3 regions of the Pseudoalteromonas sp. SWXJZ94C genome follow, and region 3 is predicted to be linked to each of the others. Evidence: predicted binding sites of a transcription regulator. Region 3 holds the regulator's gene; each other region holds the start of a gene.

Region 1 (10,394 bases), on a different contig from region 3:
CGGTGCATTATGCACAATGCACCACTATTTCATTAACGGCTAACAATATAAGCATTAAAGGGCAAACCTACTTAGAGCTTATAATTGAAGATAATGGCGTAGGTGTAGAACAGTCTCATTTATCGCATTTGTTTGAGTATTTATATCGAGTAGATAGCTCGCGTAATCGCCAAGAGGGTGGTTCGGGTTTAGGTTTATCTATTTGCCAGCATATAGTTAAAGGGCATAAAGGTGAAATAGCCGCTGAAAAAGCCACTTTAGGCGGTCTTGCTATTATTATTAGGCTACCAGCTATTTAGCTTTAGTTGATTAATATAAAAAATACGTAACTTGCACTTTATTTGATATGGTATTTTCATCCTAAGTTTGGATTACTAATAACAGAGAACTCTATGAGCGAACAAATACTGATTGTAGAAGATGAAGTAAAGCTGGCTAACTTAATGAGTGACTTTTTAAGCAGCCATCATTTTGTTACTCATCAAATACATCACGGAAATGAAGTATTACCTTGGCTTGAAATTAACAGACCCAGCGTAATTTTGCTCGATATAATGTTACCTGGTCAAAGTGGTATTGAATTGTGTAAAGCAATTAGACAGTTTTCTAATGTGCCTATTATTATGGTATCGGCAAAGGTAGAAGAAATTGATCGCTTGCTTGGCTTAGAGCTCGGTGCAGATGATTATATTTGCAAACCATTTAGTTATGCCGAGCTGGTGGCTCGTGTAAAAGCTATTTTAAGACGTCTCAATAGCGAAGAGCCAAAAGCAACGGTTATGCAACTTGACGAAAGTACCTACACTGTAAAATTTAAAACCAGCTGTATTGAGCTTACTAACTTTGAATTTCAGTTATTTAAACCTTTGTTTAATAACCCAAACCGTATTTATTCGCGAGACAGTTTAATGGATACAATGTACGCCGATCAGCGCATTGTGAGCCACCGCACTATTGATAGTCATATAAAAAAGTTACGTAAAAAACTTGATGAGTTAACTCAAACCGACAGTGTAATTCAATCGGTTTATGGTGTGGGTTATCGCTTTGTTCATCCACAAGGGTAGTGAATAAAAACAAAGCGTTTTAAATTAGCTTATATTTTAGTTAAATTACATAAGCATGATGAGTAACTTAAGTTACTCATCGTCATCTGAGCCGCTAATGCGCGCTAATCGTTCTTGTTCTTCATCAGCTGCTGCTTGAATTTCTTCCAGTATTGCACCAACATCAGCATCTTCACTATCATCTTCAAACTCGCCGGTAAGAGTAGAGTTTGGCGTTAAGTTTGCTTCTTCAAATAATGACCACATTTCTTTAGCATATTGAGTTTGCAGCAGTTCTGGAGCAAATTCACTGTAATAGCGGCGCATATTATTTACATCACGCGTAAACATGGCTTCGGCGCTGTTATTTGCTGAAGCATTAACTGCTTGCGGTAAATCTATAATAACGGGACCTTTATCGTCCACTAATACATTAAACTCTGATAAGTCACCGTGGATAATACCAGCGCAAAGCATAAGCATGATGTAGTGCATCATTAGTTTATGTTGTTCAATAGCTTCTTGTTCGCTTAGTGTTACATGACCAAGTTGCGGTGCTACGTCGCCAGCATCATCAGACACTAACTCCATAAGTAATACACCATCAATGCAACCGTATGTTTCTGGTACACGTACACCGGCATTCGCTAAACGAGATAACGCATCAACTTCGGCATTTTGCCAAATTTCTTCTTCTAATTGACGACCATAACTCGAACGTTTACCCATAGCACGTGCTTGACGACCGCCACGTACTTTTCTGCCTTCTTGATATTGTGCTGCTTTTTTAAAGCTGCGCTTAACAGCATCTTTGTAAACTTTGGCACAACGTATGTGTTCACCACTGCGAACAACAAAAACATCGGCTTCTTTACCGCTCATTAGTCGGCTGATAACTTCATCGATTAGACCGTCATCGACGAGAGGTTGTAGGCGTTTAGGTATTTTCACAGATTGCCTGCTAAGTAGGATTGGTTATTAATCATTATTTTATCGAAAATGCTCTGTATGTGTTTATATAATTGGCTCAAGCAGTATATCAGCTTTAAAGATTAAGGGCAGTAATGCAACTAGAGCAGTTTATAAAATCTATTAAAATATATAAATAGATGAAATTATTGATTTAAGTAATAAAGTTAAAACAATGCTATTCAAATAGCAAAATAATACATGGCTATACGAATAAAAAAGTAAGATTGTTTTAAATTAGATTATTTATTTTTTATTTCCTCATTATTTGCACATTGTTTGCATTTTTAAAGAGTAATGTTTAGTTATTAACTAAACAGAAGGTTACGACCATGAAAAATTTATCATCACTTGCAGTTATCACATTATTATCGGTTGCTTTTTCAGCAAATGTTGCTGCAAAAAGTGACAGTGAACGTCCTCCAAAGCCTGATTTTTCGACTATTGATGCCGATGGTGATGGTGTAATTAGTTTTGAAGAATTTAGCGCTAAAAAGCCACCACACGGTGATGCGCAAACTATTTTTGACGAAATAGATTCAGACGGTAACGGTGAAATTACTGAACAAGAACTAAGCGATCATAAACCACCTCGCCGCGAACGCTGAAAGGATACTAAAATGATTAACAGTATTAGTGGTTCTGCGAGCTATATGCCGCAACAAAGCAGCCAAGCAGCAAAGTTAACAACAGAACAAAGTGATTTTGTAAAAGAAACACTTTCTGAATTTGACCCTGAAAACTTAACAAGCGACGATGCACAAAGCATCCAAGCCGCTTTTGAAGAACAAGGTATTGCACCCACAAAAGAGCTAGCCGAGTTAATGGGCGAGCTTGAATTTGATGCTAAAAGTATTGGTGATGCATCTCGACCAGAAGGTCAGCGTCCACCTCCGCCGCCGCAAAATTCACTTGAGCAAGTAAATACCGATGATGTTGTTAGTTATTTAGATGAGCTTTTAGAGCAGTATTCAAGCCAGCTTAATGATGAAGATAAAGATTCTATTTTATCTGCAGTCCAAGAAAAATTCGGTTTATCGCAAGGTGATTCAATACTGAGTGTTAAAGCGTAATTATAAATCAAAAGAGTTTGATTTATGTTTTAGGTGTAAAGCCCTGCATTATTTTTTAATGCAGGGCTTTTTTATTTATACCAATGCGTATAAATTTTGAACAGCTTAAAATTATGCGTTTATGGTTAATTTAGGCGTGTTTCTATTTTGCTGGTGCCGTCTTCTTCGGTAAATTTAAATACGAAATCTTTTTTACCATCTTGGTTAATATCGACCAGAAGAATATCTTTATTATTTTTAGGTAATGCTAACTTAAGTTTTTTACGTTTTTTATTAAGCAGTGAATCTTGCTCGCCATAATAAATATACAGTGTTTTTTTGCTGTATTTATAAACAGCATCAATTTTATTATCACCATTTATATCACCTAAGTAGAGTGGGGGATCAATATTGCCGCCGTCCATACTTATTTCAACTTCTAGGTCGAGCTCAATACTTGATTCGCTGGCAAAGGAGCCATCAGGTTGTTGTTTATAAATATTCATTTCGATATCTACATCAGTACTACCGCCACCCATAGCCATTGAGGCAATAGTGCCAAAGCCTATATCTAAGTCCATTTTTTGCAGATCAATTAAACCATCGTTATTAAAATCTGTTTTTAATAACAGCTCACTCGGTCCCTCTGTTTCCAATAACTTAATTGGTGTATTACTAAAGCCATTTTTATTACCCAGATATAAATTATATGCCATTTTTATATCGAGTGAATCCATACCTTGTGCTGGTTTATATTGCTTGGTTATAAAGTCGAGATACCCATCATTATTAATATCAATAAGCTCTTTTATTTTTCGGGTTTCACCACTATTTAGCTCGCCTAATTCAATATTAAAATTTACAGCGGTCATGGTTTCAGCATAACCATCTACTTTGGCATAAAGTACATTGGCGCCGTCTTTATTTAAAAAAACTAAATCATTTAGTCCATCGTGATTAAAATCGATAATAGTGGGTTTGTTATTAATATCTACTTCGAGAGTTAATCCATTGTTTGTAAATTCACCATCAAAAAGTGCTCTTTTTCCAAATGAGTGAGCAGTAAATTCACCCTGTTTATTTTGAGTGTACAAAATAGAGTGATTTAAGTCGGGAAGTAAAATATCACTTAATCCATCGTTATTAGCATCAAAAATAAAATTTATCTTCTCAAACTTATCCACGTGCAAATCATTAAGTACTGATTTGTAATTAAATAATAGTATTGCTTTGTCGCTGCTAGTTTTATAAACGCCATCGCTAGTTAAAATAATAGCTTGTTTATCGTCAGTGCTGGCAAGTGTTGCTACGTCAAAGCCAATGGCATTGCTTGGTAAAATAAGTTCATTGCTTTGCTCGGTCAATAAGTTAACAGCCTCTAATTGTTTTAGTTTTTTATTGTAGGCAAACACCAATGCAGAGTCGGTTGTGACTAATTCATTAGTGGTTTTTATTATCATTGTTTGTGCGGATACCGCGATAGGAGCAAGTAAAATAAGTAAGCTATAACGAAGTGGCTTTAACATTCAAATTCCTTTTATACGATAGTAAAAATATCGGTTGTAATTAGATTTATGCGGCTAAGCCTACACTATAAAATATTAACCCAATGTAAGTAATTGTAAGGTTATGTGTTAACCAGTTTTTTAATGTCAATTTAATTAAGCGCATGGTTGTAACAATTAATTAAATAAAGCACTAAAGTTATTAGGGTTGAGTATGTATTTTTTGTAATTGAACTTATTATTGGGAGTGTATATTTACGTTATAAATTGGTAATTAATTTAATTGCTACAGACCCATTTTAAAATGAAGGTTTATAAAATTAAAAAATCAGCCATTGCAGCTGATTTTTATTTAACCTGAACTTTAATAAATAATGGCTATTATTTAGAAGTCGCTGTCATTATGACGTTCAGCCATTTGCTCTTCTTCAGGTCCCCATGTGCGGTTTACGCGACGACCGCGTTTTACAGCAGGGCGTTCTGATATTTGTGTAGCCCAACGTACAACGTGAGTGTATGAGGCAACATCTAAAAACTCTGCAGCATCATATAAAGCACCCAGAACTAACGATCCGTACCACGGCCAAATAGCGATATCGGCAATTGAATATTCATCACCAGCCATATATTCATTTTCGCTTAAATGACGGTTTAACACATCAAGCTGACGTTTTGTTTCCATGGTAAAGCGATCAATTGGGTATTGCATTTTACTTGGTGCATAGCTATAAAAATGCCCAAAGCCCCCTCCTAAATAAGGAGCCGAACCCATTTGCCAAAATAACCAATTACGGCATTCTGTTTTAGCTTTTAGATCTTTAGGTATAAGTACGTCAAATTTTTCAGCTAAATACTGCAAAATAGAACCTGATTCAAAAATACGAGTAGGTGGCGTTGTTGAATGATCCATTAACGCAGGGATTTTTGAATTAGGATTAATATCTACAAAGTCAGACCCAAATTGATCGCCATCACCAATATTTATAAGGTACGCATCGTAATCGGCATCGGTGCAGCCAAGCTGAAGAAGCTCTTCAAACATAATAGTGGCTTTTTGACCATTTGGCGTTGCAAGAGAGTAAAGTTGAAATGCGTGCTTGCCAATTGATAAGGTTTTGTCATGAGTGGCGCCAGCAATTGGGCGATTAATACTGGCAAATTTGCCACCACTTTCACTTTCCCACGTCCATATTTTTGGGGGCGTGTATTCGTTTTGATCACTCATAAATAACCTCTGTTAGATGAAATACATATAAATGCGATAATACCAATTTTATTAAAAACATGAGCATTCTATTGCATTAAATAACTCACTAACTGCATTAAAAATTATTTATGTAGCACAACTATATGAATAATTTTCGCCTTGTTATTGTGCTATTTTATTTGCGCTATAATAGCTCACTTATTTAATGCTATTGATATAAGTAATAAGTGTGGTCATAAAAATTTAATTAAAGGTGTTTTTTAATATTTAATTTATCGACCTTTTAGCTTGTCGGCTTTTGCAAGTTTGTAGCCTAAAAATAATCCACTTAAGGCACCAAACAAGTGACTTTCGAATGAAATATGAAAACGTTGTGGTAATACACCCCAAATAAAACCGCTATAAAGGACTGCTACAACCACGGCAATAATAATGGATTTTAGTGAACGCCTAACTACGCCGTAGCACAGTATAAAACCCCATAAACCATATATAACACCGCTTAAGCCAACATGGATATTACTGCGACCAAACATCCACACCAACAGCCCACCAACTAAAGCTGTAAAAATAAATACGTTATAAAAGCGTTTTACGCTGTACTGGCAAATTAGCCAGCTTAACACCACAAAAGGAATCATATTGCTGGCAAAATGCCACCAGCTGCCATGTAAAAATGGTGCACATAAAATACCAATTAAGCCTTGAATGCTACGCGGATAAATACCTAAGCCATTGAGATTAATGCCGGGAAGACTATTAATTATCTGCAAAACAAAACAAATAGTAACAACGCTAAAAATTGCAAAGCGTGTGCTGGTTAGTAATAACTGTGTGGTTGGCTTAGCTGCCATATAATCGTCCTAGTTGACTTTAAGAGTTGCCAGTATAGGAATTGTACTTAGTAATGAAAAGCAATTAAAAAAGCACAGCATAAAAGCTGTGCTAATTTTACTAATTAACTCGAACTCTGGCTAAGAGATTTATTACCTAAAATTCAGGTAAATAATCGCTATTAACCTAACTTAGTTAATAGTTTTTTAGCTGCTAGTTCAGAACTTGCAGGGTTTTGACCTGTAATAACTAAACCGTCTTCTAGTGCTAATACGCCCCAGTCGTCAGTTTTTTGATAATCACCACCTTTTTTAATTAGTTCGTCTTCAACTAAAAATGGCACGATATCGGTAAGTTGCACTGCAGCTTCTTCAGAGTTAGTAAAGCCGGTTACTTTTTTACCAGCTACTAATGCATTGCCGTCTGTATCTTTAACATTTAAAAATGCAGCACTTGCATGGCATACCGCAGCAACAGGCTTTTGCTCTTTAATAAAGCTTTCGATAAGCGAAATTGAATCAGTGTTGTCAACTAGGTCCCATAATGGACCGTGACCGCCTGGGTAAAATACAGCGTCAAAATCGCTAGATTTCACTTCACTCAACACTTTAGTGTTTGCCATAAGTGTTTGTGCTGCGCTATCGGCGTCGTAACGTTTAGTTGCATCTGTTTGAAAATCAGAAAGTGTACTTGTCGGATCAATTGGTGGTTGACCGCCAGCTGGAGACGCTAATGTTACTTCAACGCCTGCATCAACAAATGCATAATAAGGGGCTGCAAATTCTTCTACCCAAAAACCTGTTTTTTCGCCAGTGTTACCGAGTTCTGCGTGAGATGTAAGAACCATAAGTATTTTTTTAGACATTGAATATATTCCTTCTGATGATTTGAATTAGTTTATCTTGCTTACCAACTACTATATGCACTAACAGAGCTTTAAACAACGATGATAAATTTAACTTTATTGGTTTAATAATTGATACAATGGAGGGGTTGAATTTAAAATACGCTACGGAGCACATATGAAGGTGTCGTTTGAGCAGTTAAAGAGCATGGTCGTATTTGCGCAAATTGTAGAGCAGGGCAGCTTAACCGCTGCCGCTAAACAGTTAGGATTTACGCGAGCCGTAGCAAGTTATCATTTAAAAAAGTTAGAAACCCAGCTTGAAGTCACTTTATTAAATCGCTCAACTCGCACAATGGCGCTGACTGAAGCGGGTATTGCTTATTATGAGCGCTGTAGAATAATTACCGAACAAGCTAATGCAGCTAATCAGCAAATAGAAAATATAAAGAGTGAGCCACAAGGTTTACTTAAAATTAGCTGCCCTGTAAATGTGGGAATGCAGCTAATTGTGCCCGCAATAAATACGTTTAAGCGCCAATACCCTAAAATTCAAATAGACTTACAGCTTACTGACGATGTGGTTGATATTATTAAAAATGGGTTCGATTTTGCAATTAGGGGTGTGGCACTGAGTGACTCCAACTTGCAAGCAACCAAGCTTACTACAATGAGCACTTGTATTTGTGGCGCGCCGGATTACTTTACACATTTTGGTAAACCTAAAACACCTTTAGAATTGGCAGATCATCAATGGGTGGTTTATCAGCTAGGAAGTAAAACGTTAACACTTTCAAAAGATGGTAAAAAACACGACATTATAATGCAAGGAGGGTTAAGTACTAATAACGCAGCTGCACGTACTGCCTTTGTAGAAGCGGGGCATGGCATTGGGCGTATTCCGCTTTACGATGCGTGGCCTAAAGTACAAGCTGGGCTGCTTGAAATAATATTAGATGATTATAAAAGCAAAGATATTGAACTGTACGGAGTATTTCCGCCAGGAGCTGCAGGCTCTAAAAAGCTACGGTTATTTATTGATTACTTAAAAGCATATTTTGTAAAACAGCATACCGCCTTGGGTATGCTGAAAAGCGTTTAATTATTTTCGCTTTTAAAGCATTTATAAAGCATTTATAAAACACTTATAAAGTACGGCTAAATAATGCAACCGCTTGTTGATACATATTAATTGCAAGGGCTGCATCGTATCGCTCACCTTCATCACGCATAAAGGCATGCTGGGCATTAACTTCTTGCCATTGGTAATTAATGCCTGTGCTTACGCATTGCTGGTATATTTTAGTGCGACCTTCTTGTGGCACATGCGGGTCTTGTTTACCCCATATAAAGTGAATTTCGCCTTGTATATCAGCCATGCGTTCAAATGAGTTATTACCTGATTTTGCCGGTAATGTGTCGCTGTGAATATCAGTCGCGTATAAGCAAAAAGCCGCTTTAATTTCAGGGTTAAGCGCCGCTCTGTAAGCTAAATGCCCGCCAATACATACGCCCATAGCGCCCACTGTACCTGTGCAGTAATGCTGCTGCTTTATAAAGTCGATAATGGCTTGCGTGTCGCTATCATGATGCTCAAGTGGTTTTGCCCACTTATCTGCATTGCCTTTATCTTTACCTGCATCGTCGTAAGCAAGCACAGTGCCCATAGGATTTAACTCGTGAAATACTTCCGGTACGAACACTACAAAACCATGGCTTGCTAAAATAGCTGCGCTGCGAGCAATAGGTGCAGTTTGCTGAAAAATTTCAGAATAAAAAATAATAGCAGGGAATTGCCCTTGCGCCTGAGGGCGATAGATGGTTGTTCGCATTAAACCTGTAGGTGTTGGCAAGTCTGCGTTATGTTGTTGAATTATCATAAAAGCGCTCAGTTAAATAAAATTATATATAATGATATGGTAACTGAGCGCGATAAAATAAACGACTTTTGTTGTCGAGTATTTAAATACTTGCAGGCATTTTATTACAACTAGCGTAATAACTTACGGTAGCCGGCCAATCTGAAAATATAGCCATTACCCCTACGTCTTTTGCGAGCACATCAACGACCGTCATCATATCGCCATCGTTATCTATAACATCAGCAATAGATTGATAGTAATATCCACCGCCTTCATTAAGCGGACCTGAGCGCTCAAGGCTCCATGCAATAAGCTCTAAACCTGCTGCTTTTGCATCAATTGCGTATTGTGATGGCACGATATTATTTTCGTTATCTATTGTTAGCATCATCCAAATTGGAGGGGCTAAAATTTTAACGCCGTCAGCCACAAGTTCATCCATACCAGGTTGCCATGTTAGTGGGTTACTTGGATCAAACCCAGCTTCACTGTCGCGACCATCTAGGTATACGCTTTTATCTGCAAAGTCAGGGTTAGTGTTAATCCAGTATTTTACGTCATCAAGGTTAAACGATTGCGGATAAACTTTTGAGGCTGGCACGCCCATTTGTGTGTACTCGTCTAGCATTTTTTGCGCATATTGCTCTTGCGTCATTCCATCAAATGGCATGCTTACTTGTGGCGATTTAAGTTCTGGGGTCATTTTTACCCCCATCCCATTAAACAGTGCAATGCTTTGTTTATGGGTCATTAATGTGCCATTGGTGGCATATAAATCAGTGCGCCAATTTGGTGTACCATCCATGTAATCGGCAACGGTAGTTGCATTGGTGTTTGCACCATCCATTTTACCTTTAAGGGTTAAAAATTCCGCTAAGCTTATATCACTGGTACAGCATTTAGCTGACGCAGCAATACCATTAGTAGGGTCTGCGGGTGTAAATGGCACACTGCATTTAGCTGCAAGCTCAGGAATGGCTAAAATATTAGTTGTGGTGTGTAAGTCGCATTGAGAGTGACGACATACTAGTTCTTTATCGTTTGTAAATGTAACATCGCATTCAACAATGCCTGC
Region 2 (10,394 bases), on a different contig from region 3:
TGATACCGGTCAGCATTTAGTACTTACAAGTAAAGAAACCGGCGAAGACAACGCAATTACAATTACCGTACAAGACGATGACGGTAATAATACCGATACTGGCGGACTTTCGCGTTTAGCATATGACGTATCAGATGCAGACCCATTAAACCATACTACAAATTTAACCGAAGTAAACGCTGCACAAAATGCACAAATAACAATTGATGGCACGTTAACTGTATCAAGTAATACCAATGAATTTACTAATGTGATTGATGGCGTGGATATTACCGCTAAAAAGTTGCATGCCACTGACGACGACTTAAGTGACATATCGGTTACCGAAAACAATAATAACATAGAAGCCGGTTTAAATAGCTTTATTACAAGTTACAACGAGCTGTTAGAGCTTAGTAATAGCCTGGGTTCATCAGGTGAAGGCGGTGCTGGAGTCATGGCTGGGGATTCACTACTTCGTGGTGTTATGTCAAAGCTGCGTAGTGAAATAACAAATCCCGTTGATTTAGGTGATGGTAACTCATTATCGCTTTCGCAATTAGGTGTCGAAACAGACCGCTACGGTGTTTTAACGCTAAATACAGAAACACTCAATGAAAAAATAGCAACGGATGTAGATTTAGTTCAGCAGTTTTTTGTAGGTGACGACGATGATGGTTTTGCACAATCGTTTGACGAAAAGTTAAGCTTTTATACAGACTCAGACGGTATTATTCAAAACCGCATAGATAGCAAAACAAACCAACTTGACGACATAGATGACCAGCGTTTAAGTCTTGCCAGTAAAATGGAGTCGCTATCGTCTCGACTATACGCGCAATATAACGCGATGGATTTATTAGTAGCGAGCCTTAATAACACCAGTAGTTATGTTCAAGCTCAGCTGGAAAATATGCCTGGGGTTGTACGAGATAACTCTTAATATATAAATAGCATATAGTTTTAATAGCTAAACCAAAACATAAAAAAACCGTTATTTATAACGGTTTTTTTATGTTTACTGTTTGAGGTGATTTTTAATTGGCTGCTTTATAAGCCTTAATTGCCTTGCCAGATTTTTTTTGTTTAATAATGGCTTTAGATGACTCGTTTTTAGCGCTATTTGCTTTTACTAAAATAGTATTTATACGCAGCTGAATTAATTCTAATTGCTCTGCGCTTGGACCTTCGCTGCTTTCGCACCATTGCTTTAGTTTAGCATTTAAAGTGTCTAAAAAAGGCTGAGCTTCGCCTGCATTATCATCATTTACTAACACTTCAATGTTACTAAGCAACGTTTGTATGAGCTCAAAGTTGTTCGTTAGTGGCTGCGAAGATGTTGGCGAGTTCATAATTTACATTAAACCGCAGGGCTGCGTTGATCTAGCGGAATGTTATTCCAACCTTCTTTAATTTCTTTAACAATACTTGATACTTCAATAATTGCTTCAATATCGTTGTGTAGGTTAGCTTGCGTTAAACGGCGTTGGCAGTAATCGTAAAGTGCCAATAAATTGTTAGAAATACTAGGGTCTTGTTCTACTTCTAAATTAAGTGCGTCTTGCAGTGCACCAAATAATAAAACACAGGCCGAAATGTTCTCGCCTTTTTTTGCGATCTCTTTGCGCTCTATAAACCCTTTAGTTGCGGCTAAACGACCAATAATATTACTAAAAATTAGGTTTATTTGTTCGTAAGGTGTCATTTCGGCAATACTACTTGCACGAACTTGACTGTATTTTTTTAATGAAGCATGAGCCATGAGAAAATCCTAGATTTGAACGATAAAAATTATGTAAAAACTAATATAAAAACTTATATAAAAAAACAGTACAAAAAATCTGTATAAAAGCTTATTCAATAATGTAGCAATATTAGTGCCAAGCATTTATGACTTATTTGTTTACTTAGTTATTTATCGGCACAATCGCTTTGTACTTAAGCTAATATTAGACATTATTTACTAATAATGTCAGCTTTACTTAAATATTAAAAAAACCATTAAAATAAAGTAACTTTAATGTTAGTTAAATAATTAGTACTTAATGATTAATTCTTAAGTACCACTATTTAACTAGTCCGTCTGTTTTTTGGCGTTCATGTCAAAAAACTGCCGCTATCGCTTGCATCCATACAGAACTGGCTTACAATTTAGCTAATTAATTAAATTAGTGAAAGTACGGCTCGCTAACTATGATCTTGATTTTAGATAATAATAACAATCGCGCAATAGGTTTAAATGCATCACTCACTTTTATTGGTGAAGCAGTACAACTATTAAACGAAACAAACTTTGAACAAGAGTGTAAAAAGTATCAACAGAAAGAATGCATTGTAATTTTAGGTGCATTGCAGTCGCTTGATCACGAAAGTTTAATTAAGTGCCATCCTACATTACCATTTTTGTTAATAGGTGAAACGCTTAAACCACTACTAAGCATTGCTAATGTTGTAGGGCTTATTTGTGAGCCGTTTAATCATGATGTAACAACACAGTTACTCCACGACTGCCAGCAGTATCAACGAATGCTTCCTAGCGAGCATAAACATTCTAAACCCCATAAAACCTTTGACGGACTTGTTGGTGAAACAGACGCCGTAAAAGATGTTCGCTTTTTAATTGAGCAGGTAGCAAAAACCGATGCCAATGTTTTAATTTTAGGTGAATCGGGCACTGGTAAAGAAGTGGTTGCGCGCAATGTGCATTTACTTTCAAAAAGAATTAATGGACCGTTTGTGCCTGTTAACTGTGGTGCTATTCCGGCAGAGCTTTTAGAAAGTGAATTATTTGGTCACGAAAAAGGTGCGTTTACAGGCGCTATATCGGCTCGTAAAGGGCGATTTGAACTTGCTCAAGGCGGCACACTGTTTTTAGATGAAATAGGTGATATGCCACTGCAAATGCAAGTTAAGTTGCTGCGAGTATTGCAAGAGCGAAGCTATGAACGTGTTGGCGGTACTAAAGCGATTCAGGCTGATGTACGTGTTATTGCTGCAACGCATCGAAATCTCGAAACCATGATTGAAGAGGGCAGTTTTAGGGAGGATTTATATTATCGTTTAAATGTATTTCCTATTGAAAACCCATCACTTAGCGAACGCGCTGATGACATCCCGCTGTTATTAAAAGAGCTAATGCGCCGTGTTAACGACCAAACAGGGTCTACAGCTAAATTTACTGAACGCGCAGTTGAGAGCTTAAAAGAGCATGCGTGGCCAGGGAATATTCGTGAACTTGCTAATTTAGTGGAGCGTATGGTTATTATGTTTCCTGAAAAAGTGGTCGATATTCCTGATTTACCAAATAAATATCGTTATATTGAGGTTGAGGCATACGAGCCTGAATACCCCGAAGAGTTAATGGAAAAAGATGCCTTTAACGACATATTTAGCACCGGCTTTAGTGATTACGACGATGAGCCTGAGGCTGAATTTAATCAAACAGGTAGTGGATTATTACCAAATGATGGTATTGAGCTTAAAGATTACCTAGCTGAGCTTGAAATTAGTTTAATAACGCAAGCGTTAGAACGTTATGATTACGTAGTGGCTCGCGCAGCCGAAATATTAGGTGTACGTAGAACCACGTTGGTCGAAAAAATGAAAAAATATAATCTTTCACGAGATTAGCAATACGTAAAAGATGAAATGTTTTTATTATTGTCCATTTGTGAGTAGTTAATTTACGGGCTTTGCCCGTAACGCAAGCAAGCTTTGCGTCTACAAGTAAATTTAACCACGACGTCAAATTTTACCGGTAGACGCCGAGCTTGCTCGCGTAAAAAGCGAAGCTTTTAATTACTTAAAATAAAATACTATTTCATAAAGGCAAAAAATAAGAGTAATTGAGAACTAATAGCCAGTTTATGAGTTGCTTCTCTAGAGCGCAGCGTCTTTTAACCTCTTTTTAAACAATTCACTTTATGATTTCCAGCCGCCACGTAAGCTTCGCGTATACAAGTTAAACACAAGTCTACACCTTGGCTGTAGACGCTGAGCTTGCTCGCGTAAAAAGCGAAGCTTTTAATTACTTGTAGTTAAATACTATTTAATAAAGACAAAAAATAAGAGCAATTAATAAGTTTCGATAATTTCAGCTTTTCTAAAGCAATCATTACTGTGATCGTTAACCATACCGCATGCCTGCATATGCGCATATACCGTTGTTGGGCCTAAAAACTTAAATCCTCGCTTTTTTAAATCTTTAGCAAACGCAGTTGATGTCTCTGTAATAGCAGGAGTGTCTTCAATATTATTTAAATTACTTACGAGCGGTTTGCCGCCGACAAATTGCCATTGGTATTTACTAAAGCTACCAAATTCCTTTTGTATTTTAATAAAGCACTTAGCATTATTAACCGTTGCTGCAATTTTTAAACGATTTCGAACAATACCTTCATTAAGCATTAATTGCTCAATATCATCGAGTGTAAATTCAGCAACTTTTTGCACATCAAAATTAGCAAATGCTTTTTTATATCCATCTCGTTTTTTTAAAATAGTGTACCAACTTAAGCCGGCTTGAGCTGATTCAAGTGTTATAAATTCAAACAGTTTTGTATCGTTATAAAGTGGCACACCCCATTCTTCATCATGATAAATAACGTAGTCGGGTTTGGTTGTATCGAGCCATGGGCAACGGCATTTTATTTGCTCACTCATTTGTGTTCCTTTATGTGTGCGTCATTTTTATGTCACTTTAAATTATCTGTAACTAAATGATAAATATATAAATAAATTTTGGTATGAATTGTGCATTTGGTCATGTATCTACATAAGTTCGAGATTTGATTATGACCCTTGCTAGCGTGTTAAAACCACAATTTATTTCTGCAAATCATTATAACCCATGTTTACTTCAAGAGGAGTACATAGGTGAGTTAAGCGATCTGCGTAAGCAAGCAAGTTGGTTATCACATTTGGTTGACACTATGCCTGCGGGCGTAGTTGTACTCGATGGCAAAGGCATGATTGCTAAAGCGAATCAAATAGCGATGGATATGCTGGGTGAACCGCTTGAAGGTGAAAGGTGGTTTAACGTTATTCAGCGCTCGTTTCGACCACATCAAGATGATGGTCACGAAGTGTCTTTAAAAGATGGGCGTTTAATTAAGCTTGATATTACGGCTTTGGCACCAGAGCCTGGACAGCTTATTTTAATGACCGATTTAACAGAAACTCGTCGTTTACAAAAACGGGTTGCGCATATGCAACGACTAAGTGCGTTGGGTAAAATGGTTGCCTCTTTAGCACATCAAGTACGCACGCCACTATCTGCTGCAATGCTTTATGCCGCTAACCTAGGCTCTAAGCGTTTACCAGAAGCATCTCGCGTTAATTTTCAAACTAAACTAATGTCGCGTTTAAAAGATTTAGAAACTCAAGTAAACGACATGCTTTTATTTGCCAAAAGTGGCACTCAACAGGTGGTTGAGCAGGTTTCTATGCAGCAATTATTGACTGAAGTTAAAGCTGGCGCAGATGCTATGGTCTTGCTTAACGAAAGTGAGTTAGACGTAAGTTTGCCAGAGCCAGACATACAAATTGTGGGTAATAAGACCGCGATTGCCAGTGCTATTCAAAACCTCATTCATAACAGTATTCAAGTGATTGGTACGGGTGCAAAAGTGCATTTGAGTGCATCGACCGATATGCAAGATCAAGACTTTGTTCGAATTAGTGTAAGCGATAATGGACCTGGTGTTGATTTATGCCAAGCAGATAAAATATTTGAACCCTTTTTTACGACTAAGAGCCAAGGCACTGGACTGGGCTTAGCTGTTGTTAGTTCTGTTGCTAATGCACATCAAGGCAGTGTTGATGTGACTAATAATACACATGGTGGTGCCTGTTTTAGCTTATTACTACCAATTCGTGCGACAACTAAATTAGAGGAATCGTTATGAGTAACACTATTTTAGTTGTAGAAGATGATGCAGGCTTGCGTGAAGCATTAATCGATACACTTGAAATGTCGGGCATAGAGTGTGTTGCAGCAAATAGTGCCGAGCAAGCAATGATCTTACTTAAAAAAGAGTCTTTTTCGCTTGTAGTAAGTGACGTACAAATGGGCGTAATGAGTGGTTTAGACTTACTGCGTAGTATTAAATTAAACCATCCCGATTTACCTGTATTGATGATGACGGCATACGCGACAATTGATGATGCTGTAGAGGCAATGCGTTTAGGTGCTATTGATTATATGGCTAAGCCATTTGCACCCGAAGTGCTGTTAAATATGGTAAGCCGTTATCTGCCTGAAAAACTAAAAGAAACGGATGGTCCTATTGTTGCCGATCCAACCAGTATTCAATTATTAGAGCTTGCAAGTAAAGTAGCACGCTCTGAAGCAAGCGTTATGGTGCTTGGTCCTAGTGGGTCTGGTAAAGAAGTTTTAGCGCGTTACATTCACGACAAGTCGAGTCGTTGTAATGAGCCATTTGTTGCTATTAACTGTGCTGCTATTCCTGAAAACATGCTTGAAGCTACTTTATTTGGTTATGAAAAAGGGGCTTTTACCGGTGCGATTCAAGCATGCCCTGGTAAGTTTGAGCAAGCGCAGGGCGGTACTATTTTACTTGATGAAATTACCGAGATGGACTTAGGGCTGCAAGCTAAACTTTTACGTGTACTGCAAGAGCGCGAAGTAGAGCGTTTAGGTGGTCGAAAAACAATACAGCTAAATGTACGTATTTTGGCTACCAGTAATCGCGACCTAAAAGAGGCCGTTGCTAAAAATCAGTTTAGAGAAGATTTATATTATAGATTAAATGTTTTTCCATTGATGTGGCGACCATTGTGTCAACGCCCTGGCGATATAATTGTGTTAGCTAAGCATTTAATTGAACGTCATATCAGTAAAAGCAAAGAGCCAATGGCATATCTAGATAAAAATGCTGAACAAAAGTTATTAGCCCATGCTTGGCCCGGAAATGTACGTGAGCTCGATAATGTTATTCAACGTGCGCTTATATTGAGAACGGGTAATACGATAAACGAACACGCCATTTTTATCGAAAACTTAGTTTCTAGTAATTTTGTAATGGAGTCATCAACGACTTCGATCGTAACAAATACAGCAGAAGTAACACATCAAAATGCAGATAAAAATGCAGAGCAAAACACACCAAGTTCTGCTTATTATGATGAAAAGTTATATGCTACAGATGAGCCTAAGCAAGGCTTACTTGCAGCAGATACTGGTAGCTACAAAGATGAGCTTAAAGATAAAGAGCATCGCATTATTTTAGAAACACTTGCTCGCTGCCAAGGTAAGCGCAAAGATGTAGCCGAAACACTCGGTATTAGCCCACGTACTTTACGTTATAAGCTAGCACAAATGCGCGATTTAGGTATTTCACTTCCTGCATAATCCTCTTTAAACCCTAAATTTGGCTTGCTGATTTAGGGTCGTCAAAACTATGACTTCCTACATTTACCTCTAAGCTTTTGTATTTTATCGTTTATTTATTTGGCATGCTTTGTGCTTTATTAACTGTAATAGTTAATTGCAGTGTCAGAGATAAATTATGAAAATTCAAAATAGTGCTGTATTTCAAGAAATGCAATCAATGGCTTTAGAAGCCGGACGCAATAACCAAATTAATAAACTGCCAACCCAAGTGCAATCTACATCTTCAGCGGCATTTGGTGATATGTTGAGCAATGCGCTAAATACAGTGCATGAATTGCAACAAGATGCAGGGCAAAAAGTAAAAGCAGTTGAAATGGGTGATAGAAGTGTATCGCTTGCTGAGGCAATGATTGCTTCTCAAAAATCATCAGTTGCATTTGAGGCTACATATCAGGTTCGTAATAAACTTGTTGAAGCTTACAAAGAAATCATGAATATGCCTGTTTAATTAGGTAGTGGAGAATAATTGTGGCGCAATCTAATCAATCTACAGACCTTGCACTTGCTGGTGGCGGTATTGACCAAAGCGATAGTGATGATCAACAAGAACAAAAATCAGGCTATTTAAGTGCTTTGAATGGTGTTGATGTATTACGCCAAGTAACACTCGTTATTGCATTGGCAATTTGTTTAGCTATTGCCATTTTTATTATTATTTGGGCTCGTCAGCCAGAAATGCGCCCTTTAGGTAAAATGCAAACTGAAGAGCTTATTCAAACGCTTGATTTTTTAGATGCACAACAAATTGAATATCAACTTGATGGCAATGTAGTATCGGTTGATGAAAGTGAATATCAAAGTATTAAACTACTAATGACTCGCGAAGGGTTAGAGCAAGGTCCGGCATCAGGCTCAGATATTATAATGCAAGACATGGGCTTTGGTGTAAGCCAACGTTTAGAGCGTGAACGCCTTAAGCATGGCCGTGAACAACAATTAGCGCGTACAATAGAAGAACTTAATAATATTACTCGCGCCAAAGTATTGTTAGCCATTCCTAAAGAAAACGTATTTGCCCGTAGAGAGAAAAAGCCATCGGCTACTGTTGTATTAACAATTAAACGTGGACGTTCGCTTGATCGCGAAGAGGTAGACTCTGTTGTTGATATGATTGCCTCAGCAGTACAAGGTTTAGAGCCAGCCCGCGTAACGGTTACCGACCAAAATGGTCGTTTATTAAATTCTGGTTCGCAAAGCTCATTAGCTGCTCGCTCTCGTAAAGAGTACGATTTAGAGCGTAAACGCGAGCAAGAGTACCTTGAAAAAATTGATAGTATTTTAATACCTGTAGTAGGGCTTGCTAATTACACGGCACAAGTAGATTTAAGCATGGACTTTAGTGCGGTTGAAGAAACTCAAAAACGCTATAATCCAGACCTACCTGCAATACGCAGCGAAACCACATTTGAAGAAAGTAATATGGGTGGGCTAGCTGTAGGTATTCCTGGTGCATTAACAAATCAACCTCCAATTAACTCAGATATACCAGAAGTTGCTGATGGTGGTGGTGCGGGTAGCGCAACGGCGCCATCACGAAGCCATAAAGAAGCAACACGTAATTATGAACTCGACACCACTATTTCACACAGACGCCAACAAACAGGTGTTATACGTAGAATTAGTGTATCGGTTGCTGTTGACTACATTCCTAAAGTGGGTGAAAACGGTGAAACCACAATGACACCGCGCTCTGTAGAGGCATTGTCAAATATTCGTCGCTTATTACAAGGTGGTGTTGGTTTTGATATGCAACGCGGAGATGCGCTTGAAGTAGTAACTGTGCCGTTTGTACGTGAAGCAACCGATTTAAACATTGAAATTCCTATGTGGGAACAAGATTGGTTTATGAAGTATGTACGCCTTGCTTTAGGTGCACTGGTTATAATTGTACTTATTATGGCTGTAGTTAAACCAATGCTTAAACGTCTTATTTATCCAGATGACACGCTTGAAGAATATGACGAAGATGCACTTAGCTCTGGCGTAGATATTGGCGATAACACGCTTGATATGCTAAATAAAGACTTTGATTCTGCTTCAATTGGTTTCTCAAGCGATGGTACACTACAGTTACCAGACCTACATGGTGACGAAGATTTACTCAAAGCAATTCGTGCCTTAGTAGCTAATGAACCAGAACTATCATCACAAGTAGTGAAAGCGTGGTTAACAGAAGATGACTGATCAAGAACAAAAACAACTACCTCCAGCATTTGATGTTGATAAGCTAGATGGTGTAGATAAGGCTGCTATATTACTTTTGAGTTTGTCAGAAGAAGATGCCGCGCAAATACTCAAACACCTAGAACCTAAGCAGGTCCAAAAAGTGGGTATGGCTATGGCTGGGCTGGATGATTTATCCCAAGCTAAAATAAGCGCTGTCCATAATTTGTTTATTGAACAAATTCAAAGCTTTAGTACAATTGGTTTTCAATCAGAAGACTTTATTAAAAAGGCACTTACTGCTGCATTAGGTGAAGATAAAGCAGCCAGCCTTATTGACCAAATTGTTATGGGCTCGGGTGCCAAAGGTCTTGATTCGTTAAAATGGATGGATTCTAAGCAGGTTGCTAATATTATCCGTAATGAGCATCCGCAAATTCAAACCATTGTATTATCTTATTTAGAGCCAGAGCAGTCGGCTGAGATTATTGCTCAGTTTCCTGAAAAAGTTCGCTTAGATTTAACAATGCGTATAGCTAATCTTGAAGAAGTACAGCCAGCAGCACTGCAAGAGCTAAACGAAATTATGGAAAAACAGTTTGCAGGTCAAGCCGGTGCACAAGCAGCTAAAATGGGTGGTTTAAAAGCCGCTGCAGATATTATGAACTACCTAGATACGAATGTAGAAGGGCAGTTAATGGACTCTATTCGTGAGCACGATGAAGAAATGTCTCAGCAAATTCAAGACCTAATGTTTGTGTTTGAAAACCTGATGGAAGTAGAAGACCGTGGTATTCAAGCAATACTGCGTGAAGTACAACAAGATGTACTAATGAAA
Region 3 (10,394 bases):
CGGATCATAACCTTGCTCATTAACAGGAAGTACTCCATTGCTTCCAACCTTTGTTATTGAATAGCCAAGTAGCGACTCTATTGTATTTGCAAGATTAATTCGGGCTTGTGCTGTTTTGACTGTCATGACTTTCCATTATGCTTTGCATATCACTTAATTGAGCAACCGTTTTTAAGTTATTTAACCCAAGTGCTACAGTGTTACCCAACACGTACTCACTAAGTATAGCCATATAGCCTGAAATAAGTATTGTATTGGCTTGCCCTTCAATATGGCATATGACTGTTACAGATTGGTTTTCTTCAATAAATGCGAGAGTACCTTGCACTATGTTTTCATCATCCAGTAGCATATTAAAGCTCATTTTATTTTGGCTTATAGAGGTAATAGTCATTTCGCCATAACCCCATTTACTTACCCATGATTGATGAGCACCTACACCTAAACTTGGCTCATTTACCGTAAATTTAATTGATGGATCGACCTGCTGCCAAGGTGACCATTTATGCCATTGATTAAAGTCGGTTACTAATGATTTGATTGTGCGAGTGTTGGCGTTTATCTCAATTTTTTTATCAACACTATAATTTTGAGGAAGCGTTAGCCCAATCACTACGGCTACGAGTAATAAAAGAAAAAGGGATTGTAAGAATAATTTTAACAGTTTAATAAGCACGCCTTAACTAGTATTTAGCTTGAAATATAAAACTTTTTATTAATCGACTATAGTACGATTTAGGCTATAAACCAAAACTATATTTTATTGACCATATAATAAAATCGTTATAAATATGAGTTGTATTTTATTGTAATACGCAAAAGAATCAAAATGAGAGCAGCGCTTTTAATTTTATTTTTTAAACAAAACTATGTTGTAACTCGTTATTAAAATATATAAAAGTACCTAACAATGAATTGCTCTAGTTCATAATCAGGTTTCAAAAAAGATTACTTAATATAAAGAATTATTTAGAAGTAAAGGTCCTATGCGCTGCAAAAGCGTTGTATATATAAACAATTTAGTAGGGTATAATTCGCGCCCTTTGTTATTCCACGGTCAAATTTATGAGCACACTCAAAGCTAAGCGCGCCTTATTCTCTTACCCAAAATACTGGGCTGAGTGTTACGGCACAGCACCATTTTTACCTACTACACGAAAAGAAATGGATGCACTTGGCTGGGACAGCTGCGACATAATAATAATTAGTGGTGATGCTTACGTCGATCATCCTAGTTTTGGTATGGCGGTAATTGGTCGAGTCCTTGAAGAGCAAGGCTTTAGAGTGGGTATTATTGCGCAGCCAGAATGGGACTCTAAAGATGCATTTATGGAGCTGGGCAGACCCAACTTATTTTTTGGTGTAACAGCCGGCAACATGGATTCGATGATTAACCGTTATACAGCTGAAAAACGTATGCGCCATGATGATGCATATACGCCAGATAACGTAGGTGGTAAACGTCCAGATCGCGCCGTAATGATTTACTCTCAAAAATGCCGTGAAGCATACAAAGGAATACCAATAGTTATTGGTGGTATTGAAGCGAGTCTTCGTCGTATTGCTCATTACGACTATTGGCAAGAAAAAGTACGCCGTAGTATTTTGTTTGATGCAAAAGCTGATATTTTAATTTACGGTAACGCAGAGCGTCCGTTAGTTGAAGTTGCACACCGTATCGCTGCGGGTGAAACAATGGATACTATTCAAGATATTCGCGGCACGGCTGTTATTAGAAAAGAACCTTTACCAGGTTGGCGTGGTAGTGACTCTACCGCTATAGATAAAATTGGTAAAATTGACCCTATTCCAAATCCATACGGCGCTGATGATGTTGGCTGTAGTAAATCTGAATTTAAACAAGCCGGTATAGATTTAAAGGCAGAAGCTGCAAAACCAATTATGGTTCAGCCTGCGCGACCTAAACCATGGGAAAAAACTTACGTTAAGTTACCTGCTTATGAGCAAGTAAGTGTTAACAAACCTTTATATGCCCATGCTTCGCGTATTTTACATCAAGAAACAAACCCTGGTTGTGCAAGAGCGCTGTTTCAACGACATGGCGAACGCTCTATTTGGGTTAACCCGCCAGCATATCCATTAGAAACACATGAAATGGATGCTGTATTTGGTTTGCCGTATCAGCGTATTCCTCACCCAAGTTATGGCGATGCTAAAATACCAGCTTATGACATGATAAAAACGTCTGTAAATATTATGCGTGGCTGTTTTGGTGGTTGCTCATTTTGCTCAATTACGGAGCATGAAGGGCGTATTATTCAAAGTCGTTCGCAAGAATCTATCATTGAAGAAATTGAACAGATTAGAGATAAAGTACCAGGCTTTACTGGTGTTATTTCTGATTTAGGTGGTCCAACGGCAAATATGTATAAACTGCGTTGTACTAGCAAAAAGGCAGAAAGTACCTGTAGACGTTTATCATGTGTGTATCCTGAAATTTGTAAGCACATGGATACAGATCATACGCCAACAATAGACTTGTACAAAAAAGCACGTGAAGTTAAGGGTATTAAAAAGGTATTGATTGCTTCTGGTGTACGTTACGACTTAGCTGTACGCGACCCGCGTTATGTTAAAGAGTTAGTAACTCATCACGTAGGCGGTTACTTAAAAATAGCGCCAGAGCATACCGAAGACGGTCCATTATCAAAAATGATGAAACCAGGCATGGGTGCGTACGATCAATTTAAAGAATTATTTGATAAGTACTCTAAAGAAGCAGGTAAAAAGCAGTATTTAATTCCTTACTTTATTTCTGCTCATCCAGGCACAAAAGATGAAGACATGGTAAACATGGCTTTATGGCTTAAATCGAATGACTTTAAGCTGGATCAGGTGCAAAACTTTTACCCATCACCAATGGCTAATGCGACGACTATTTACCATACAGAGATGAACTCTTTACGTAATATAAAAAACAATACAGAAGTTGTTCCAGTACCTAAAGGTGCACGCCAGCGTAGATTGCATAAAGCAATTTTACGTTACCATGATGCAGCAGGTTGGCCGATGATACGTGAAGCACTGCGTAAAATGGGTAAAGCTAATTTAATTGGTAAAGGACCTAACTGTTTAGTGCCTGAAGAAGGGCGAGATGAGAAATCAGGTAAGGGTGGTAGTAAAGGCGGACGTCCTGCATTAACGCGACATACTGGTTTTAGCCAATTTAAAAAGGCAAACACTAAACCAAAAGTAGGCGGTAATCGTCAAAGTACACGTTAGTGATTAAATCTACTAATTAAATTAGTAGATTAGTTTAATTACGCTAAGGGTTTTTAAGCCCTTTTAATGCGTAAATTAAGTAAACCTTGCTCTTTATTATCTATATTATTGTAGGTGATAAAGAGCGAGCTTTTAGAAACCCCTCTTGAGATAGCACGTATTTAGTGCCTATATACTTGCAGTTAGTTTTTCTTAAAACGTTGATGATAACCACAAACGTAACTTAAGTGACCATAGCGGCTGAATACCTGTTAGCCCTTGTGTCATTTTATTATCTTTTAAGATGATATAGGATGGCGTTACTTGCCCTTGCCAATCGGCAAATATCTCACCGTGTTGATCGTTGACAGTATTAAAGTTGTAACCGTTTTCATTTAAATAGTTATGTAGTTCTTGGTCAGAACCTGACTTTATAGCGATAGTAACCACAGGGTAGTTATTCTCGTTTGCGAGTTCGTTTATTGAAGGGGAGGTAACACTACAAATAGGGCACCAAGTTCCCCAAAAATACACAAGCGTTGGTTTGTCTTGGCTCATTGCTGCTAGATCAATGTTGTGCCCTTTATAATCTATTAATTGTAATTGAGGATTTGCTGGCATAACAGGTTGTCGCCACCAATTTACAGCGTTATAAATTACGAAAAATATGAAGCCATATATCAACACACTCTTTAATATTGATAGGCCTTTTTGTTTTGGCGTTTTTTTAGGTGTGTCTTTTTTATTTTTGGTACTAGTTGTCATAATGGCTGCTTTTTCTCTAAATACGTTAACTTAAAAAATTTACATTTTAAACTTATATCAGCAACCATGTTGCGGTGCCTAAAAAGGCGAATATACCCACAATATCTGTAATTGTAGTTAAAACTACACTACCTGCAAGAGCGGGATCTATATTCATCTTTTTAAGAATAATAGGGATACTCGCACCAGCAACGCCGGCCACAACCAGATTCATAAACATAGCAAAGGCAAGTACGCCACCAAGCATAAAGTCCCATTGCCATAGCGCGATAACACCTGCAATTAACAACGACCACAAAACACCGTTTAACGCGCCAATAGCAAGCTCTTTCATCATTAAAAAGCGTTGGTTAGTTTGATTAATATGACCTACTGCAATACCACGAATAACGAGAGTTAGCGATTGGCTACCTGCAACACCGCCCATTGAAGGAACAATACCGTTAAGTACAGCTAAAATAGGTAAAACATCTAAAGTACCTTCAAAAAAGCTAGCTACAAAAGCAGCAGCAAGAGCTGTTAATAAGTTAACACCTAACCAGACTGAGCGTTTTTTCGAGCTTTTTAAAACGGGAGCAAAGGTGTCTTCTTCATCATCAAGACCGGCTAAACTAAGTAAGCTATGCTCTGCATCTTCTCGTATTACGTCAACAATATCATCGATTGTTACCCGACCAAGTAGCTGATCGTTATCATCTACAACAGGGGCTGATATCCAGTTATGACGTTCAAATAATTGCGCAACCTCACTTTCATCCATAGAAATTGGAATAGATTCGCAATCTTCATCCATTAAATCGAGGACAATTTTTTCAGGTGGATTAGTCAGTAATGTGCTTAATGACAAAGCGCCTATGAAGCAGTTATGTTTATCTACTACATATAAGTCATCGGTACCTTCAGGTAGTTCACCACGCAGCCTAATGTAGCGCAAAACAACATCAAGAGTTACGTCAGGGCGAATGGTTACCGTATCGGTATTCATTAACGCACCAGCAGAGCGCTCTTGATAAGAAAGAGCTTGCGTGGCACGTTCACGGTCTTGAATATCCATAGCGCTAACAACGTCTTTGTAGACGGTATCTGGCAGGCTACGTAATACTTCTCCTAGGTCATCGTGCCCCATATCTTCAGTGGCTGCAGCAATGTGCTTAGGTTCCATTTGAGCAATAATGCCCAAACGTACATCTTCAGAAAGCTCTTCAAGTACATCGCCCTGTACATCGGGGTCAACCAATTGCCAAAGCAGCCGGCGGATTTTATGCGGCGACGACTCTAATAATAATGCAGTATCACAAGGAGCGGTTTTAGCTAACATGCGCCTAACTTGAACAAATTGACCACTGTTAAGCGACTTGGTCACTTGTTTTAATTGTTGTAGTGGGTAGTCTTGTTCAAAAGCTTCGGGCATTGGCGTCCTTAATTAATTTTAATATTACTTTGGTAGGGGAGGTTACTAACTTTTTTGGTTTATCTAATTTTTGATTCTTTATTACTGACTATTCTTGTTCGTTAAATCGTTGCGCTATTAACTGACCAACAGCGTGCAAAGCTTGCTCTGCATCGGGTCCTTCACATACCACTTTAACTTCTTTTCCTTGGCTACTCTCTAGCAGCATTAAGCCTAAAACACTATCACCGGCAGCTTCTTTGCCATCTTGAAATATAGTAATTGAAGCGTCGAATTGTACGGCTAATTGTGCAAGCACCGTTGCAGCTCTAGCGTGTAAGCCTAATTTGTTTTTTATTAAAAACGTGTCTTCTAAACGCATAAGTTACTCTACCTAAGCTGAACAGGTGATTATTTAAATTATTTATTTTCTTGTTCACGATGACGAATTTTTACATTTGGGTGAGTCATCGAAAAGCTTTCACCAATCGTTTGTGCTAAATACACTGAACGATGCTGTCCACCTGTACAACCAATAGCAATGGTTAAGTAGCTACGATTATTTCGTTCTAAATGAGGTAACCACGTTTGCACAAAGGTTTGAATTTGCCATGTAAACTTTTGCACAATACTATGATTAGCTAAGTAGTCTTTAACGGGCTGATCTAATCCTGTTAAAGGTTTTAATTCGGGCTCCCAATGTGGGTTTGGTAAAAAACGTGCATCGAAGACATAATCCGCTTCTTTAGGTATTCCGTATTTAAAGCCAAATGATTCAAAAGTAACAATAAGCTGTTTGTCTTTTTTACCAAGTATTTTTTCTCTGATAGATTCAGCGAGTTGGTGAACACTTAACTCGCTGGTATCAATCATAAAGTCAGCTCTGGTTGTTAGTACATCAAGTAATTCTTTTTCTTTTTTTATAGCTAAATCAAGTGGCAATGAGTCGACAGAAAGAGGGTGTAGTCGTCGCGTTTCAGAAAAACGTTTTATTAATACTTGATCTTCGCTGTCTAAATAAAACAGCGTTGGTTTAGCAAAACCAGGTAAATACTCAAAAATATCATTGAACTGTTCTTGTTCTTTTGGCAAGTTTCGAACATCAATACTCACTGCTATTTTGTCGTAGTTGTCAGAGACACTTCGCACTAGAGAAGGCAGCAGGTTTAGTGGAATATTATCTACGCAATAATAACCTAAGTCTTCAACTACGCGTAAAGCTACCGATTTTCCAGAACCTGATCGGCCACTTATGATAATTAATTCCATTTAACACCTTTTTTATTAATTATGATTGATCAACAATAACTTGGTATAGCTCTGTATCTGATTTTGCACAGCGTAACTGCTTACAAAATTCTTTGTCGTTTAGTTTATCAGCAATGGTTGCTAGAGTCTTTAAGTGCTGTTGGTTATCACCATCTGGTACGATGAGTGCAACAAAAATATCTACAGGGCGGTTATCTATCGCATCAAAGTTAATAGGTGTTTCGCTAACAAGTACTAAAGCTAAAGGTTCTTCTACGCCACTCATTCGTCCGTGAGGGATTGCAATACCTTTACCAATGCCTGTACTACCTAGTTTTTCTCTGCTTAGTAAAGCACTAAGAATATCTTGTTGAGATAAGTAAGGAAGCTTGTTGTGAGCAAGTTCGCTAATAAACTCTAAAATTCTTTTTTTACTATTAAAAAGGACCGCAGCTTTGCTGCAGTCCTGACATATAAGTGAACTTAATTTCATAATATTAGTGTCGAGCAAGCTTCTCTTTGTGTTTGATAACTTGTCGATCGAGCTTGTCAATCAACGAGTCAATGGCGGCATACATATCTTGATGTTCAGTAGAGGCAAATAATTCTGCACCACTGACATGAATTGTTGCTTCTGCTTTTTGGTTTAATTTTTCTACATCGAGAATGACATGAACATTATTAATATGATCAGAGTGCCTTTCTAGCTTCGCAAATTTAGTGTTTACATAGTCTTTTAGTGAATCGGTTACTTCTACGTGACGACCAGTTAAGTTTAGTTGCATAAGCGTTACCCTCTTTGTTTTTGCGTCTTAAATCAGACTTTTTCGCTGATTTGACGGTGGAATAGCCAGAGATTCGCGGTACTTTGCGATCGTGCGTCTAGCTACTTTAATTCCCTGCTCAGCCAATATATCCGCTATCTTGCTATCACTCAATGGTTTTGCTGAGTTTTCTGCTGCGATTAATTTTCTAATCAGAGCGCGTATTGCCGTAGATGAACATTCGCCACCATTTTCGGTGCTTACATGGCTTGAGAAAAAGTATTTTAACTCAAATATTCCACGTGGCGTGTGCATATACTTTTGGGTTGTTACGCGAGAAATAGTCGACTCGTGCATTTCTACCATTTCAGCAACATCATTTAAAACCATTGGTTTCATGGCTTCTGGACCGTGTTCAAAAAAGCCTTGTTGTTGCTTAACAATACAATTTGTTACTTTTAACAATGTGTCGTTTCTGCTTTCTAGGCTTTTAATAAACCATTTTGCTTCTTGTAAGTGTGAGCGAATAAATTGGCTATCACCACTAGATTTAACGGTACGAGACATTGCAGCATATTGGCTGTTTACTCTTATTTTAGGCATGCTATCTGGGTTTAATTCTACAACCCAGCGACCTTTAATTTTTTTAACCGACACATCAGGAATAACATACTCAGACTCTTCTCTAACAATCGTATCAGCGGGTTTAGGGCTGAGAGTATGTATTAGTGTCATTACTTCTTTAAGCTCTTCTTCTTTGAGCTTAGTTTTTTTCATTAATGTACGATAGTCACGAGCAGCTAATAAATCAATATGCTCGGTTAAGATCATTTTTGTTTCATTAATGTAAGGTGTTTCTTTATCAAACTGGTTAAGCTGAATACACAAGCACTCTTGTAAACTACGTGCAGCAATACCGACCGGATCAAACAGTTGGATACGCTTTAAAACGGCTTCAATTTCGTCAAGTTCGACTTCGTTATCATCTTCGTTTTCTTGATTGAAGCTCTCTAAAATTTCTTCACAGCTAAGTGTTAAAATACCAGAATCATCTACGGCTTCAACAATAGCGATTGCAATAGCTTCATCAGTAGGGCTAAAAGGCGTTAATTGTAACTGCCACATTAGGTACTCATGAAGTGTTTCGGTTGAAGCACCTTGGTATATTGACTCGTCCTCAGGCATTGGTCCTGATGACGATGCAGGCGCAGCACTCATGTACTCATCCCAGCTAACATCCATAGCCATGTCGTCACTTACTGTATCTTTAGCAAGTGCTTCACCACTATCTTGTTCGTATTCGCTAGGAGCATCATCTGCAGATGCGCTAACAGTAACGTCATCGTTATCAGCTTTTTGCTCATTTTTGCCAGCAGAATCTTCTGCGTAGTCGTTTTCTTCAACTTCTAGCAGCGGGTTGCTATCAAGAGCTTCTTGTATTTCTTGCTGGAGATCCAATGTACTGAGTTGCAACAAACGAATTGCTTGTTGCAGCTGTGGTGTCATTGTAAGTTGCTGGCCCATGCGCAGCTGTAATGATTGCCTCATTTATCTCTAACAATCCTTTTATGTTGTTATAATTAATACTAGCAGATGCTCAAAGACATGGCGTTAATGTTACAGCCTAAATTGCTCGCCTAAGTAAACATCGCGTACTGTTTTATCGTTTAATACGTGTTCAGGAGTGCCAGATGCAATTAGCTCCCCATGAGAAACAATGTAGGCTTTTTCACAAACATCAAGGGTTTCTCTTACGTTATGATCGGTAATTAATACACCAATCCCACGGTTTTTAAGATGTTCTATTATTTTCTTAATATCTAATACTGAAATTGGGTCTACACCAGCAAAAGGTTCATCTAGCAATATAAACTTAGGATCGGCGGCAAGTGCACGTGCTATTTCTACACGGCGACGTTCACCACCGGATAAAGCCATACCTTGGCTATCACGAATATGCTGAATGCTAAATTCATCCAATAGATTATTTAATGTGTCTTCTCGAGCTTGTTTATTTAACGATTTACGCGTTTCTAAAATAGCCATTAAGTTTTGGTAAACAGTCAGTTTTCTAAATATTGACGATTCTTGTGGTAAATACCCTATCCCTAATCTAGCACGACTATGCATAGGTAAAAGAGTAATATCGTTATCATCGATGGATATTTTACCTTTGTCGCTAGGTACAAGTCCTACAATCATATAAAACGTTGTAGTTTTACCTGCACCATTAGGTCCAAGTAAACCAACAATACTGCCAGCCTTAACCTCAAGACCTACATTTTTAACAACTTCACGACCTTTATAGCTTTTTGCTAACAGCTCTGCTTTTAATGTGCTCATGGTTGACCTTTATCGCTTTTTTTACTTTTTGTAGCTTCAATAGGCACTAAAATAGTATGAACGCGATCGGTAGAGTTTTCGTCTTTTTCAGCACTAATAAGCTGTTGCTGCATATCGTAAGTAATGCTTTTTGCGTTAATTTTTTGTCCAGCTTGCGATACTTGTGCATCGCCAACAAGTGTTAAAAAACGCTTAGCTACATCGTAACGAACTTCGTTCGCACTTGCGCTCATTATTGTGCCGTCATCTTGCTTTTCTTCAAAGTACGCAGGGCTGCCAGTGGCAATTAATAACTGTTTATTGTCACCTAATTCGTCACGCTTATGCACTTCGAGGCGGTCAGCCGTAATGCGACGGTTACCATGAATAATTTCAACATTTTTTTCAAAAATACCTACATTAGCTTTTAGTTGGCCTTCTTGTTTGTCGGCACTAATTGATATTTGATTAGCGGCAGGTTGTGTACTTTGTTCTGCTGCATTACTATTAAAGGCTAGTATAAGTGTAGGAATAATAAGTGATTTTAATATTTTATTGGTCATAGTATATGGTTCGCGTATGGTTAATGAGTTTTATCACTTCAGTTTTTAAATCGGCTTCAAGGCCTTTACCGGTGATTTTTAAGTTAGGTCCAGTCACAATGACAGGCTGTTCGGAGCGCA

What was found. The regulator sigma-54, encoded in region 3, starts transcription at its own class of promoters, with help from an activator protein. The targets are predictions, from matches to a motif close to GTTGGCACGNNNNTNGNNT.
Region 1: the regulator sigma-54 is predicted to act here: its motif matches at 2,282-2,300, upstream of I6F65_RS02550 (EF-hand domain-containing protein).
Region 2: the regulator sigma-54 is predicted to act here: its motif matches at 7,450-7,468, upstream of fliE (flagellar hook-basal body complex protein FliE).

Annotation. Positions count from the first base shown of each region.
Region 1 covers NZ_JADYXF010000004.1:56,382-66,775, reverse strand. Annotated here, with positions in the region: gene I6F65_RS02565 (ATP-binding protein) at 1-299, shown strand, start outside; gene I6F65_RS02560 (response regulator) at 393-1,067, shown strand; gene I6F65_RS02555 (PA4780 family RIO1-like protein kinase) at 1,140-1,997, opposite strand; gene I6F65_RS02550 (EF-hand domain-containing protein) at 2,348-2,623, shown strand; gene I6F65_RS02545 (hypothetical protein) at 2,636-3,088, shown strand; gene I6F65_RS02540 (VCBS repeat-containing protein) at 3,214-4,593, opposite strand; gene yghU (glutathione-dependent disulfide-bond oxidoreductase) at 4,958-5,797, opposite strand; gene I6F65_RS02530 (rhomboid family intramembrane serine protease) at 6,052-6,633, opposite strand; gene I6F65_RS02525 (type 1 glutamine amidotransferase domain-containing protein) at 6,795-7,478, opposite strand; gene I6F65_RS02520 (LysR family transcriptional regulator) at 7,636-8,559, shown strand; gene I6F65_RS02515 (dienelactone hydrolase family protein) at 8,603-9,337, opposite strand; gene I6F65_RS02510 (glycerophosphodiester phosphodiesterase family protein) at 9,420-10,394, opposite strand, start outside.
Region 2 covers NZ_JADYXF010000009.1:79,320-89,713, reverse strand. Annotated here, with positions in the region: gene fliD (flagellar filament capping protein FliD) at 1-922, shown strand, start outside; gene I6F65_RS05810 (hypothetical protein) at 1,017-1,331, opposite strand; gene fliS (flagellar export chaperone FliS) at 1,340-1,741, opposite strand; gene I6F65_RS05800 (sigma-54-dependent Fis family transcriptional regulator) at 2,173-3,609, shown strand; gene I6F65_RS05795 (DNA-3-methyladenine glycosylase I) at 4,054-4,641, opposite strand; gene I6F65_RS05790 (PAS domain-containing sensor histidine kinase) at 4,773-5,885, shown strand; gene I6F65_RS05785 (sigma-54 dependent transcriptional regulator) at 5,882-7,351, shown strand; gene fliE (flagellar hook-basal body complex protein FliE) at 7,509-7,841, shown strand; gene fliF (flagellar basal-body MS-ring/collar protein FliF) at 7,862-9,577, shown strand; gene fliG (flagellar motor switch protein FliG) at 9,570-10,394, shown strand, end outside.
Region 3 covers NZ_JADYXF010000045.1:4,774-15,167, forward strand. Annotated here, with positions in the region: gene I6F65_RS17145 (TIGR03899 family protein) at 1-126, opposite strand, end outside; gene I6F65_RS17150 (SRPBCC family protein) at 95-676, opposite strand; gene I6F65_RS17155 (YgiQ family radical SAM protein) at 1,066-3,243, shown strand; gene I6F65_RS17160 (protein disulfide oxidoreductase) at 3,436-3,987, opposite strand; gene mgtE (magnesium transporter) at 4,040-5,398, opposite strand; gene I6F65_RS17170 (HPr family phosphocarrier protein) at 5,487-5,759, opposite strand; gene rapZ (RNase adapter RapZ) at 5,798-6,646, opposite strand; gene ptsN (PTS IIA-like nitrogen regulatory protein PtsN) at 6,666-7,118, opposite strand; gene hpf (ribosome hibernation promoting factor) at 7,123-7,410, opposite strand; gene I6F65_RS17190 (RNA polymerase factor sigma-54) at 7,438-8,937, opposite strand; gene lptB (LPS export ABC transporter ATP-binding protein) at 9,007-9,732, opposite strand; gene lptA (lipopolysaccharide transport periplasmic protein LptA) at 9,729-10,274, opposite strand; gene lptC (LPS export ABC transporter periplasmic protein LptC) at 10,264-10,394, opposite strand, start outside.